Regions from separate parts of the Polymorphospora sp. NPDC050346 genome, predicted to be linked through region 3. Evidence: riboswitches for the same ligand, from Rfam matches in the RefSeq annotation. Region 3 holds a riboswitch; each other region holds the start of a gene.

Region 1 (4,671 bases), on a different contig from region 3:
TAGTAAAGTTTATTAAAAGATGGCTGTCTACGTCTGCTGTAACGAGGAGAGTGATTAGGTGTCCAGAAAACGCACGATCGCGTCGCTGGCCGCACTCGCGGTCGCGGTCGCCCTGGCCGTCGTCGTACCGATGTCGTCCGCGTCCGCCGCGACCTGCGCGACCGCCTGGAACTCCTCGGCGGTCTACACCGGGGGCATGACCGCCTCCCACAACGGCCGTAACTGGCAGGCCAAGTGGTGGACGCAGGGCGAGGCGCCCAGCACCGGTGGCTCCGGCGTCTGGGCCGACCAGGGCACCTGCGGAGGCGGCACCCAGCCGCCGCCGGGCACCAACTGCAACCACCCCGCCTGGGTCGCCGGCCAGTGGTACCCGGCCGGCTCGATCGTCCGCTACACCAACGGCCAGTACTACCGGGCCAAGCACGAGAACCCGGGGTACGACCCGATCATCAGCACCTGGTACTGGGAGCCCTACTCCTGCGGCGGGCAGCCGCCCACCACTCCGCCGGGCGGCAACACCGGCTTCGTGGTCAGCCAGGCGCAGTTCAACCAGATGTTCCCGAGCCGGAACGGCTTCTACACCTACAGCGGGCTGACCGCCGCGCTGAGCGCGTACCCGGGCTTCGCCAAGACCGGTGACGAGACCACCCGGCGGCGCGAGGCGGCGGCCTTCCTGGCCAACGTCAACCACGAGACCGGCGGGCTGGTCCACATCGTCGAGCAGAACCAGGCCAACTACCCGCACTACTGCGACACCAGCCAGCCGTACGGCTGCCCGGCCGGCCAGGCCGCCTACTACGGTCGCGGCCCCGTGCAGTTGAGCTGGAACTTCAACTACAAGGCGGCCGGCGACGCGCTCGGCCTGCCGCTGCTCACCAACCCGTGGCTGGTGCAGAACGACGCGGCCGTGGCCTGGAAGACGGCGCTGTGGTACTGGAACACCCAGTCGGGTCCGGGCACGATGACCCCGCACCACGCGATGGTCAACGGGATCGGTTTCGGTGAGACGATCCGCAGCATCAACGGCGCGCTGGAGTGCAACGGCCGCAACCCGGCCACGGTGCAGAGTCGGGTGAACGCCTACCAGCGGTTCGTCCAGATCCTCGGCACGACCCCCGGCAACAACCTCTACTGCTGAGACCGCGCGGGCCGGCGGCGGACAGGTCCGCCGCCGGCCCGCGACCCGGCGGGTGCCGGGCTCCGGTCAGCGTCCGCCGCGTCCCGGCCCCGGCCCGAAGCCGCCGCCCTTGCCCCCGAGCACGCCGGCCTCGGCGCCCGCGATGATCGCGTCGGCCTGCTCCCGGGTCAGCTCGCCTTCCTCGACCGCCGCGTCGAGCCGCTCCTTGAGCTTCGCCTGCCGCTCCTGCTCAGCCCCGGTGCGCAGGTCACCCTGCACCTTCTCCAGCGCGGCGGTGACCTTCTCCACGTCGACGCCGAGTTCGGCGGCCAGCCCCTCGGCGAGCTGCCGGTTGTGCTCGGCCCGCCGTTCCTCGTGCTGCTCCGTCCGGGACGGCGCGCTGGAGGACGACGTTGACGGCGCGGGTGTCGGATCCTCGGCGAGGGCCACGGTCGGTACGGCCACCGCCAGAGCGAGCACTCCGGCCGCACCGAGGCCGACGAGTGCCGCCTTCCTGGGGACGATCTGCATGATCACTTTCCTCCGATTGGTAACGGTTGGACGGATTACCGGGATTCACCATGAGTCGTGCTGCTGGGCGCCGGCCATGTGGAACCTGTCAGCAAGCTGGCAAGTCACCGCCCGGCAGCCGCCGGCGGCCGGCTCGGCCGACCAGCAGACATCACCGAAAGTCGTTGTCCTGTAACGCATCCGCCCTGGTAGTGGCTCGGTGGTTCCGGAGCGACGGAACCGAACCATCCGGTAGGCTGGCCCGCGGTCTCCGCCCGGCGGCGCCCATCGGCGCCGGTGGTGACCGCCGCCCAATCGCCGCGAGGCGAGCCGGGGAACCAGGTGTCCCGGGGTGAATCCGCGCCAGCGGTAGGGATCCTTCCGTCCCGAACCCGTCAGCTAACCCGGTCGGCGGCAGATGGGAGGAACGGTAGATGACGTCATTCCAGCGTCGGCGGCAGTCGCTGCCCGTCACGCTCGTGACCGCCGTAGCCGTGCTCATCGGCTTGGCGGTCGCCCCCGGCACGGCACACGCCGAGCCAACTTCCGCACCGACGACGCCCGGCGACGAGGGTGAGAACCCGTTGCTGCGCGACGTGATGGAAGCCACCAGCCGTGGCTACGTCGAGGCGAAGACGGCGGTCGACAACTCACGCAAGCGCCAACTGCAGCTCACCCTCGAACTGCAGAAGGTCGAAAAGCAGATCGAGGTGCTCCAGCCCGAGATCGGCCAGGTGGCGGCCAACGCCTACCGGATGGGCCGCATCGGGCCGATGATGATGCTGCTCAACAGCGCGTCGCCCGAGGACTTCCTCGACCGCGCCGAGAGCCTCGACGCCCTCGCCCAGCACGACAACCGGAAGATGCGCGAACTCAACGCCGCGCTCGACCAGGCCAACCGGGCCAAGGCCGCGATCGACCAGGCCGTCACCGAGGAGCAGCAGCAACTCGAGGTCATGGCGAAGAAGAAGGCCGAGACCGAGAAGGCGCTCCGGCTGGCCGGCGGCGCCTCGACCGGCGGGTTCGTCAACGCGACCTCGCCGATCGCCGCGCAGGCCCCGCGCAACCGCGACGGATCGTGGCCGGCACAGTCGTGCAACCAGAACGACCCGACGACCTCGGGATGCATCACCGCGCGTACCCTGCACGCGCTCAAGGAGACCCAGAAGGCCGGGTTCAACTGGTTCGTCTCCTGCTACCGCCCCGGTGGGCCGTACGAGCACCCCAAGGGACGCGCCTGCGACTTCTCGTCCCAGAAGAAGGGCTTCGGCGGCGTCGCGCAGGGTGAGAACAGGTTGTACGGCAACAACCTGGCCGCGTTCCTGGTCCGCAACGCCGACCGGCTCGGCATCCTCTACGTCATCTGGTTCAAACAGGTCTGGCTACCGGCGATCGGCTGGAAGTCGTACAGCGGCGCCTACGGCGACCCGAACACCGACCACACGAACCACGTGCACCTGTCCCTGCTGTAGGGACACTCACGCCGGAGCCGGGTCGCCTGCGCGACCCGGCTCCGGCGTATCCGTCACAGCTCGCCCAGCGCCGACCGGCGGGCCGGGGCACGCCCCGGCGGCTGGCGGGGTGCCGGCCCCGCCGGCGGAGCCGGCGGGATCGGCAGGGTCACCGGATCGTCACAGGTCACCGTGACCTCCTCACCGTGGTGCCGCAACTCCAGCCGGGTGTCGTCGTCGCCGTCCCGCAGCGCGTACGTCACCTCGTGCGGCCGCACGTCGACCCGCAGCCGCCGGCCGTGCCACATCAACGAGAACTCCAGCCGGCCGATCCGGCTCGGCAGCCGGGGCGCGAACGACAACCGGCCGTCGTGGTCACGCATCCCGCCGAGCCCGGCCACCAGCGCGATCCACGCCCCCGCCAGCGACGCCACATGCACCCCGTCGCGGGTGTTCTGGTGGATGTCGTGCAGATCCATCAGGGCGGCCTCGCCCAGATAGTCGTGGGCGAGTTCGAGATGGCCCGTCTCGGCGGCCAGCACCGACTGGGTGCACGCCGACAGCGACGAGTCGCGAACCGTACGACGCTCGTAGTAGACGAAGTTGCGCGCCTTCTCCTCGGCGGTGAACGCGTCGCCGCGCAGGTGCATCGCCATCACCAGGTCGGCCTGCTTGACCACCTGCTTGCGGTAGAGGTCGAAGTACGGATGGTTGAGCAGCAGCGGGTACTTGTCCGGCGGGGTCGCGGCGAAGTCCCACTCCTGGTAGCGGGTGAAGCCCTCCACCTGCGGGTGCACGCCCAGTTCCTCGTCGTACGGCACGTACATCGACCCGGCCGCGTCCCGCCACGCGGCGGTCTCCTCGTCGTCGACGCCGAGCCGCCACGCCTCCTCGCTGTGCCGCTGCACCGCCTCCGCGGCGGCCAGCAGGTTCCGCTGCGCCATCAGGTTCGTGTAGACGTTGTCGTCCTTCACCGCCGTGTACTCGTCCGGCCCGGTGACCCCGTCGATGTGGAACCGGCCGTGCCGGTCGTGGTGGCCCAGCGAGCGCCACAACCGCGCCGTCTCCACCAGCAGTTCCAGGCCGATCTCGCGCTCGAACTCGGCGTCCCCGGTCGCCTGCACGTAGCGGCGGACGGCGTCGGCGATGTCGGCGCCGATGTGGAAGCCGGCGGTACCCGCCGGCCAGTACGCCGAACACTCGTGGCCCCGGATCGTCCGCCACGGGAACGCCGCCCCGTGCAGGTCGAGGGTCCGGGCCCGGTCCCGGGCCAGGTCCAGGGTGGCGTGCCGCCAGCGCAGGGCGTGCGCCACCGCGGTCGGCTGGGTGTACGTCAGCACCGGCAGCACGAACGTCTCGGTGTCCCAGAAGACGTGGCCGTCGTAGCCCGGGCCGGTCAGGCCCTTCGCGGCGATCGGCCGTGACTCGGCCCGCGCGCCGGCCTGCAACACGTGGAACAGCCCGAACCGCACCGCCTGCTGCACCTCGGGATCACCCTCGACCCGCACGTCGGACGCGTCCCAGAAGTCGTCGAGGTATTCGCGCTGCTCGCGGACCAGGCCCTCCCAACCGGAGTAGCGGGCCCCGGCCAGC
Region 2 (4,671 bases), on a different contig from region 3:
ACCATCCAGGTCCTGCCGTTCGCCGCCGGCACCTACGCCAGCCAGGGTCCTTTCATCATTCTGAGATTTTCGGAACCGGACGACGACGCGGTGGTGTACCTCGACGGCGTACACAGTCAGGACATCGTCGACCGGCCCGACCTCGTGGCGCCCTACCAACAGACGTTCCAGCGGCTCCGGGAGATGTCCCTCGGGCGCGACGAGTCGATCGCCACGATCGACCGGATCGCCCGCCAGATCGGCTGACGATTCCCGGCTCCGGTTCGGTGAGGAGGCCACCGATGACCGCGCTACACGGAGCGACGATCGGACGCCGGCGACTGCGCTCGGCACTGCGGGCGGCCCGGGAGGGTGCCGGCCTCACCCAGGAACAGGTCGCCGACGCCATGGACTGGTCGCTGTCCAAGGTGATCCGGATCGAGGCCGGCGCCGTCTCCGTCTCCACCAACGACGTGAAGGCGCTGATCAGCCACTACCGGCTGACCGACTCCGAGCAGGTCGCGGAGCTGGTCGCCCTGGCCCGGGTCTCCCGTCGCCGGGCCTGGTGGTCGCGATACCGCGACGGGCTGCCGGCGCCGTACCTGTCGTACATCGGGCTCGAGGTCGAGGCGTCGAGCCTGCTGGTCTTCCAGTCGGTCGGGATTCCGGGGCTGTTGCAGACCGACGCGTACGCGCGGGCCAGCACCGTCGCCTCGTTGCGCTTCGCGGTGGAGCCGTTCGATCTCGACATCGTCGACGACGTACGGGCACGCCGCCGGCACGAGGTGCTGGACCGGGCCGACCCGCCGTCCATCGAGGTCGTACTCGACGAGTCGGTGCTGCACCGGCAGACCGGCGGGGCGCTCTGCCTGCGCGAGCAGTTGCGGCATCTCGTCGAGGCCGGTCGCAGGTCCAACATCACGATCCAGGTGCTGCCGTTCCAGGTGCCGGACTACGCGGTACGCTCCCCGTTCATCGTCGTCCGGTTCCCGGGTACGGGTGACACCGACGTGGTCTTCGTCGGCAGTCCACTGTCGCAGGACCTGACCGACACGTCGGACACGGTGGAGCCCTACGTGGCTGCCTTCCGGACCCTCCAGGGCATGTCGCTGGAGCCGGCGGCGTCGCTCGCGCGCATCGCGCGGATCGCCGACGACCTCGGCTGAGGCCGGGGTGGGCCGGACACGCGGACGCGGACGGATCCGGCAGGGATCCGCCCGCGTCGTGGTGCGGTCAGCGTACGGTCGGCCACTGGCCGGCGGCGGCCATCGGGTCGGCGATGCCGCCGTACCGGGCGGCTTCCTTGGCCCGGAGCAACGCCCGGGAGACCTGTCCGTACACCCGTTCCTGGTCGGTGCTGAAGACCATGACGGCCCGGCCGCGGATGTCGGCCCACAGCTCGTACGGCCTGGGCCGCAGCCGGTATCCGACGGCGGCGGTCAGCATGGGCACCATGGCGGCGGCGCCGAGGGCCAGGTAGGTGGCGGGGCTGATGGTGTGGAGTTCGCGGACGAAGCCGAGGGTGACTCCGATTCCGGCGACCACCGCCGCGGTGACCAGCATCGACCGGACGATGAGTGGATCCCGTCGGCCACGCCCGGTCCGCAGGTTGGTCAACTCCCAGATCGGGTAGCGCCGTTTGCCGATCACGAACCACTCCGTCGTGATGTAGAGACCGGGCTGGCGGTAGATCGTGGCAGGTGTCCGGCGGGTTACCCATTCGGGCTTTCCGGACATGGCCTCTGTTGGGCGGGTGGGTTGGCGGGTAGCATTCACGAGATGCCTCCAAGGGCTCGTGACGCGGGTCGGCGACGCAGATCAAGATCGACGTGAATCAAGATCGACGTAGATCAAAATCGCCAGCGTTCTGAGATCGGCACGTGTCTCAAAAGATCCACATGCGGTTCGAAAGATCGGCATCTGATGGCAGTCAGGTGCCGATCGCCTTCTCGTTGCGGCGCCGGTTCCGCGAAACCTTTACGGCCTAACACCATTGTGTGGACCCGTGCGCCAAAAGAGAAGGGGGGCGATGTGCAACCTGGCACTTTTACAGGCGGCAGGTGGCCCCCTGGACACCCATAGCCACCACAATGCACACATTTGATCCGATTGATACCGCCAAGAGCGACAAATAGCCTCAAACAACAATCAATCTTGGCAAGATCGACTTTTGGCTGCAGCGCCCGCCGCGCGGCCCACCCGCGATCCCGATCGAGCCGGCGATCGACGCAGCGCGCGGCGACGACAACGGACAGTAAGCACATCGCGCCCGATCAGGCAACTTCGCTCCACATCACGCAGCCGCCCTCTTTCGGTTGATTCGGACCACGACTAGGTTGGAGCCGCTGGTCCGGTCGTCAGCCAACCCCCTCGGGAGGCGCCGGCCCGGCGCCGCCGAATCACCGGTCATCCATTGTCGACATCCGATCACGCTGCGCAGTCGACCGGACCGGTGAACCGGGAACCCACCGGCACCAAGGGGTGAATCCACGTTTCGTGGTAGGGCGATCTTCCCGCCCGAATCCGTCAGCTAACCCGGTAGGCGGCTGGATCACGTCGATCGGGCGTGACCCGGGGAAGAAAGGCTCTGCCTGTATTGTCGCCCGCCCGGATGCTGCTGCGCGCCGTCGTCCTGACCGGCATCACCATCGGCCTCGTCGTACCCGCCACGGGTGCCGCCGCCGAGCCGTCGGTCAGCGAGCTGACGCAGCGGATCAACAAGTCGTCGACCGAGCTGGAGAAGGTCGTCGAGTCCTACAACAAGCTCAACGAGGAGATCAAGGCAACCAAGGCGGCCAAGACCGCGGTGGAGGCCAAGCTCGGACCGCTGCAGGAGCAGTTGGCCCAGACCGAGGTCGAGGTCGGCACGATCGCCGCCCGGGCCTACAAGTCGGGCGGCCTGGACACGATCCAGGCGATCCTCACCGCGAGCGAGAACGGGTCGCTCGTCGACCGCCTGGGCACCCTGGAACAGCTCGCCCGCGAACGCCAGTCCCAGGTGAGCGGGTTCACCGCGACCCAGCGCGAATACCTGGACGAGCAGGCACGGCTCGACGCCACCCTGGCCCGCGAGACCGCCCAGGCCAAGGAACTCCAGGCCGGCAAGAAGAAGATCGAGGCCGACCTCAAGAAGCTGTACGAGATGCGGGAACGGGCGTACGGCGCGGCCACCAACCCGGGCAGCTCCTACAGCGGCAGCATCCCGGCGGTCTCCGGGCAGGCCGGTGTCGCGGTCCGGTTCGCGTACGGCGCCATCGGCAAGCCGTACGTGTGGGCGGCCTCCGGCCCGAACGGCTACGACTGCTCGGGTCTGACGCTGGCGGCGTGGCGGGCGGCCGGCAAGTCGCTGCCCCACAACGCGGCCATGCAGTGGGATCGGGTGGCGAAGATCAGCCGGAGCGCACTCCAGCCGGGTGACCTGGTCTTCTACAGCAACCTCGGCCACGTCGGCATCTTTGTCGGCAGCGGCAAGGTGATCCACGCACCGACCTTCGGCGAGAGCGTCAAGATCTCCAGCGTCGACATGATGCCCCCGTACGGCTACGGCCGGGTCCGGTAGAGCACTCCTGCCGCCCGGCGGCCCCGCCGTGCCAGTCGCACGCCGGGGCCGTCGGGCGGTCCGGTGACCGGATCGCGAACACCGCAAGATCGCCGTTTCGGCGCCGATAACGCAGTCGACTGCACATTCGGCGCCGAAACGGCGATCTTGAACGGCGATTGTCGTAGGACCGCCCCATGCTGGCCGGCATGACAGACCTCCCCGCGGTCCATCGGACCGTTCTGCCAGCTCTGCCCCCGTTCTCGTTCGACCTGAGCCTGCGTGCCCTCGACGGCTTCGGCCCGGGCGCCGGCGACCATCGCCGCACCGGCGACGCGGTCCGCAAGGCGCTGCTGCTCCCCGCTCCCGCCGGCCGTCCCGACCGGGCGGTCGTGGTCGAGGTCGCCGCGGCCGCCGGCCCGCCCGGTGTCACCCTGACCGTCTTCGCCGACGTCCCGCTGGCGCCGGCCGACCTGTGCGCCGTCGAGCGGCTGGTCGCCCGCTGGTTCAGCCTGGCGGACGATCCGGCGCCGCTGCTGGCCGCCGCCGACACCGACCCGGCCATGGCGCCGCTGCTGCCGGTGCTTCGCGGCCTGCACCAGGTCCGGTTCGCGTCCCTCGCCGAGGGCGCGGTCTACTTCACGCTCACCCAGCGCAGCACGCAGTGGTTCGCCGCGGCCCGCAAACGGCGCCTGACGGCCGACCTGGGCACGACCGTCCGGCTCGACGGCACCGCCTACACCGCGTTCCCTTCGCTGGCGACCATCGCCCGGCTGACCGACGACGAGCTGACCGGCTACACCGGCCACCGGCAGCGCACCGAGCGCCTGCGGGGCGTCGTCGAGGGGATCGCCGCCCTCGACGAGGAGTGGCTGCACACCGCCCCCTACGACGAGGTCCGCGCGGCCCTGCTCGGCGTCGCGGGCGTCGGCCCGTTCACCGCTCATTCGCTGCTGCTGCGGGTCCTCGGCCGGCCCGACGACGCACCGCTGGAGATGGCCCAGTTCGAACTGGTCGCCCGGGCGGTCTACGGTGATCCGCCGCCGTCGGCCGCCGAGATCCGGGGCCGCTACGGGCGCCACACCGGCTGGTGGGCATACCTGGCCCGGGTCGGGCTGGGCTGGCTGCCCGACCCCGCCCCGGCGGCGGTGGGC
Region 3 (4,671 bases):
AACCGGTTAGGCATCTGTTCCCACGAAACGGCCCCCGCTTGAAGCGGGGGCCGTTTCCTTTGGAACGGGTCAGCGCGGAGCGCCGACTGGTGACCAGGTAGGTCAGCGCGGAGCGCCGACTGGTGACCAGGTAGGTGTCAGCGCGGAGCGCCGACTGGTGACATCAGGATCTGTACGTCCTCCCGGTCCACGTACATGAACCGGTGTCCGAACTGGATCTGCACGTACGTCTTCTCGCCGCGGATCACCGTCCAGTCGCCGGGCGAGTTGCCCTCGTACGTGCTGGCCCGGTAGTACTCGCTGCCCAGCACGTCACCGACGGCGTACCGTTCGCCGGCCTTCATCGTGTACTGCAACGGGGAGATCGTCTGGTAGGGCACGCCCGCCGGGTACGCCGCCGCCTCGGGGTAGGCGCGGCCGTACAGCGGGATGGTGTCCTTGCCGGGCTTGGGTGTGGCGACCAGGCCGATCGACCACTTGCCGTTCGGGGCCGACGGCGGATTGTGGAACCACGCCTTCTGCCCGAGATACCAGATCGCCGTCCAGTCGCCGCGCCGCTCGGCGATCGCGTACGTCTGCCCCGCCGACGCCCGCGCTCCGTGGTCGGAGATGTGCATCGTGTTCGGCGTACCGTCGGGGCGCTTCGCCAGGTCGTTGACGAGCGGGGCGTCCGGGCTCGGCGCGCTGCGCAGGATCACCGACGACGAGCCGCGCGACGGGCACGGTACGCCCGCGACCTCGCAGCCGGTGAACGCCGGCCGGTTCGTCGCGAAGTCGGGGTCGATCGTGACCAGGCCGGTACGGTGCGTGCCGGTGCTCCAGAACGGCGCCTTCAGCAGGTCGAAGTAGTGCGACCAGTTCCAGTACGGGCCCGGGTCCCAGTGCATGCTGCCCATGTTGCTGGCGAGCGTGCCGGGCACGTTGTCGTGCCCGATGATGTGCTGCCGGTCGAGCGGGATGCCGAGCCGCAGCGCCAGGTGCCGCACCAGCTTGGCGGAGGTGCGGTACATCGCCTCGGTGTACCAGGTGCCCTGGGCCGCGAAGCCTTCGTGCTCCAGGCCGATCGCCTTGGCGTTGACGAACCAGTTGCCGGCGTGCCAGCCGACATCCTTGGCCTTCAGGTGCTGGGCGATGTGCCCGTCGACCGAGCGCAGCGTGTAGTGCCAGCTCACCCAGTTCTTGTCCTGGGCCAGCCGGGTCGTGCCGGCGAAGTAGCCCTCGGCGTCGTGGATGACGATGTACTCGATCTTCTGCTGGGCCGGCCGGTTGCCCTTGTCGTGGTTGCCGTAGCTGGTCGGAACCGTGCCGTCGCCGCGCAGTTCGTACGGTGCCGGCAGCCACTCGCAGGAGATGTCGTCCGGGCACTCCAGCCCGTCGGGGCGGGCCAGCTTGCGCAGGCCGAGCCGGTCCAGCCAGGACGTCGCCGGGGTGAGGCCGGCGTGCCGGGCCAGGCTGACCTGGTGGCCGTCGTCGGTCCGTCGGGTCGCGCCGGTACGGATCGTCGAGTAGACCTCGTCGGCGAAGGCGGCCGCCGCGTCACGGGTGTCGGCGCCGGAGTAGCGGGCGACCGCGCCGTACCAGTCGGCCGGGTCGCTGCCGGCACCCTGCGGGGCACCCAGTTCCCGCTGGTACACGGCGAGCAGCGCGGCGCCGCCGCGGATGTTGACCACCGGGTCGGTACGCAGCGCCTCGGCTCCGGCCCCGGTCAGTCCGGCGGCGGTGCCGAGGGTACGCAGCGCCGCCTCGTCCGGCGGGTTGGGCGCGGGGTGTTCGAGTTCGATCGCCTCGCGGGAGGTGTCGCCGCGCGGGTCCTCGTGGGTGCCGTGGTGGCCGGGCACCGGCAGGCTCGCCACGTGCGCGGCGTCGGTGAGGTGCATCGGGCCGTACCCGCCGCTCGTGCTCGGCGTGCCGGCGTTGGTGTCCCAGCGCGACTGCAGGTACGACACGCCGAGCAGGATGCTCTCCGGTACGCCGTACTCGGCGGACGCGGCGGCGTACTGCTGCTGTCTGGTATCGGTCGGGGCTGGCACGGCGGGTGCCGGGCTGACCGGCACGAGCGTCGCGGCGCCGACGACCGCGACGCTGAGCAGGATCCGCCTGCCCGTCGGCTTGGTGAGACGCTGCATCGAACCTCCAGTCGGATTGATCTATGTCGTCACCTTCGTCCGTGTGGCCGCTCCCGTCAATGGATTCCGGACGATGTCTGCGTACTGTAGGAAACTTTCATGCCTGACTGACTGCGACAGACTTGACACGCAACGGATTTCACAGGTCCGGTGGTTGCGCATTGATAACGGCGCTGCCTAATGTGATGAACCGTCGAGCGGGATCCGGCCATCCACCAGGGATGGCGTCGACTCGACACCGCCGAGTCACAACAAGGTCGTGAGCCGGGGACCCAGAAGTAACCGGGGTGAATCCGCAGACTTGCGGTAGGGCGCAACTCTCCCGCCCGAACCCGTCAGCTAACCCGGTAGGCGGTCCGAAGGAGAAGGAGCACCGACCCCGGTGGCTGATCATGCACCGTGGCGCCGACCCTTCCGGCCGGCGACCGCCGGCCGACCGCCGGCCCTGCCACGTCTCCGCCGGTTGACGAGGACAACCGTCTTCGTCGCCGTCGCCAGTGTCGCCATCGTCCTCTTCGGAGCGGTGCCCGCCCAGGCCGAGCCGACCGTCGCCGAGATCGAAGCCCAGATCGACAAGTCGTGGAGCCAGCTCGAGCCGGTGATCGAGCAACACAACGCCACCCGCGAGCAGTTGGCGACGAAGAAGAAGCAGGCCGACGGCCTCGCCGCGAAGATCGCCCCGCTTCAGCTCCAGGTCGACCTGGCCATGGAACGCGTCGGTCAGTTCGCGACCCGCGCCTACAAGGGCGGCAACACGTCGGCGTTGAACTCGATTCTCACCAACGGCTCGCCACAGACCCTCGCCGACCAGCTGGAACTGCTCGACCAGTTCGCCCGCCGGCAGGCCCGCGACATCCAGAGCGTGGTCGACCTCAAGGCGCAGTACACGGCGCAGAAGGGCCCGCTCGACACCCTCGTCGCCCAGCTCACCACCACCGAGGCCGAGCTGGCAGCCAAGACCAAGCAGATCAACGCGGACATCAAGAAGCTCCAGGATCTGCGGCTCAAGGCGTACGGCACCTCCGGCGGCCTCGGCTCGCTGCGTCCGGCGCCCTGTCCGGCGACGTACCCGGGTGGGCCGGCCAGCACGGTCGCCAAGTTCGCCTGCTCCCAGATCGGCAAGCCCTACGTCTGGGGCGCCTCCGGGCCGAACGGCTACGACTGCTCCGGCCTGATGCTCGCCGCCTGGGGCAAGGTCGGCGTACGACTGCCGCACAACGCCGCCGCCCAGCGCCGGATGATGCCCTCGATCAGCCGCTCCGAGCTGCGCCCCGGTGACTTCGTCTTCTACAACTCCGACCTCAGCCACGTCGGCATGTACGTCGGCAACGGCTGGCTGGTGCATGCCTCCCAGGCCGGCGTACCGGTCCTGATGAAGCGCTACGACAACGGCACGATTCACAGCTTCGGCCGCCCCAGGATGTGACGGCGACGCCAAAAGGGGCGCCTCCCTCGACGGGAGGCGCCCCTTTACTGCCTTCGTGCCTCAGCGGACCGGCCAGGTCCGCCAGTTCTGCCACGAGCGGCTCGGCGTCGGCCCACGCTGCCCCTGGTAGCGCGAACCGTAGACCGCCGACCCGTACGGGTGCTCGGCCGGCGACGACAGCCGGAAGATGCAGAGCTGACCGATCTTCATCCCCGGCCAGAGCGTGATCGGCAGGTTGGCCACGTTGGACAGCTCCAGCGTCACGTGCCCGGAGAAGCCCGGATCGATGAAGCCGGCCGTCGAATGCGTCAGCAGGCCGAGCCGGCCGAGACTCGACTTGCCCTCCAGTCGTCCGGCGAGCTGGTCGCCGAGGGAGATCACCTCGAGCGTCGACGCGAGCACGAACTCGCCCGGATGCAGCACGAACGGCTCCCCGTCCGGCACCTCGACCGCCGAGGTCAGGTCGTCCTGCTGCACGGACGGGTCGATGTGCGTGTAGAGATGGTTGTTGAACACCCGGAAGAGCCGGTCGAGCCGTACGTCGATACTCGACGGCTGGACCAGGGCCGGATCGAACGGCTCCAGCGCCAGGGTGCCCGCCTTGATCTCACTGACGAGGTCGCGGTCGGAGAGCAGCATCGTCACACCATAGCGAGCGGGGCTGGGCAGGTCGGCGGCCCGCCCCGCCGGTTCGGGCAGATTGTGCTGGTCAGATCCGCGGTTCGTTACCCGTGTCGTACAGATGTTCGATAGAATTCCGGTATGGCTACCTGGACCGAGTTCGCCGCCGACGAGCCCCGACTCGCCGAAGCGATCCGTTCGCTGATGCACCAGTACGGCCCCGGGCTGGGCTACCTGGCCACCGTCCGGGCCGACGGCGGGCCGCGCGTACACCCCGTCGCCCCGGTGATCACCGACGAGGGCCTCTTCTGCTTCGTCGTCGACTCACCCAAACGCCGCGACCTGGAGCGCGACGGCCGGTACGCCCTGCACTCGTTCCCCCCGGAGGACAGCGACGACGAAGCCTACGTCGCCGGCCGCGCCCGTCCCGTGACCGACGAGGCACGGGTCGCCCGGCTGGCCGACACCCTGCGCGCCACCGACGACGTCGACTGGCGC

Evidence for each region. A riboswitch is a leader RNA that binds a small molecule or an ion and turns the genes downstream of it on or off. The one in region 3 is predicted to bind cyclic di-AMP.
Region 1: another riboswitch for cyclic di-AMP. It lies ahead of AB0I42_RS17005 (hypothetical protein); the one in region 3 lies ahead of AB0I42_RS31565 (NlpC/P60 family protein).
Region 2: another riboswitch for cyclic di-AMP. It lies ahead of AB0I42_RS36085 (NlpC/P60 family protein); the one in region 3 lies ahead of AB0I42_RS31565 (NlpC/P60 family protein).

Annotation. Positions count from the first base shown of each region.
Region 1 is NZ_JBFAKM010000014.1:115,833-120,503, forward strand. It holds gene AB0I42_RS16995 (glycoside hydrolase family 19 protein) at 59-1,138, shown strand; gene AB0I42_RS17000 (hypothetical protein) at 1,205-1,648, opposite strand; cyclic di-AMP (ydaO/yuaA leader) riboswitch at 1,926-2,057, shown strand; gene AB0I42_RS17005 (hypothetical protein) at 2,062-3,099, shown strand; gene AB0I42_RS17010 (glycoside hydrolase family 65 protein) at 3,153-4,671, opposite strand, start outside.
Region 2 is NZ_JBFAKM010000069.1:15,614-20,284, forward strand. It holds gene AB0I42_RS36070 (helix-turn-helix transcriptional regulator) at 1-246, shown strand, start outside; gene AB0I42_RS36075 (helix-turn-helix transcriptional regulator) at 282-1,145, shown strand; gene AB0I42_RS36080 (DUF6232 family protein) at 1,213-1,716, opposite strand; cyclic di-AMP (ydaO/yuaA leader) riboswitch at 2,400-2,539, shown strand; gene AB0I42_RS36085 (NlpC/P60 family protein) at 2,591-3,538, shown strand; gene AB0I42_RS36090 (hypothetical protein) at 3,727-4,671, shown strand, end outside.
Region 3 is NZ_JBFAKM010000043.1:40,736-45,406, reverse strand. It holds gene AB0I42_RS31575 (NlpC/P60 family protein) at 1-10, shown strand, start outside; gene AB0I42_RS31570 (peptidoglycan recognition family protein) at 138-2,126, opposite strand; cyclic di-AMP (ydaO/yuaA leader) riboswitch at 2,356-2,495, shown strand; gene AB0I42_RS31565 (NlpC/P60 family protein) at 2,590-3,552, shown strand; gene dcd (dCTP deaminase) at 3,613-4,191, opposite strand; gene AB0I42_RS31555 (pyridoxamine 5'-phosphate oxidase family protein) at 4,315-4,671, shown strand, end outside.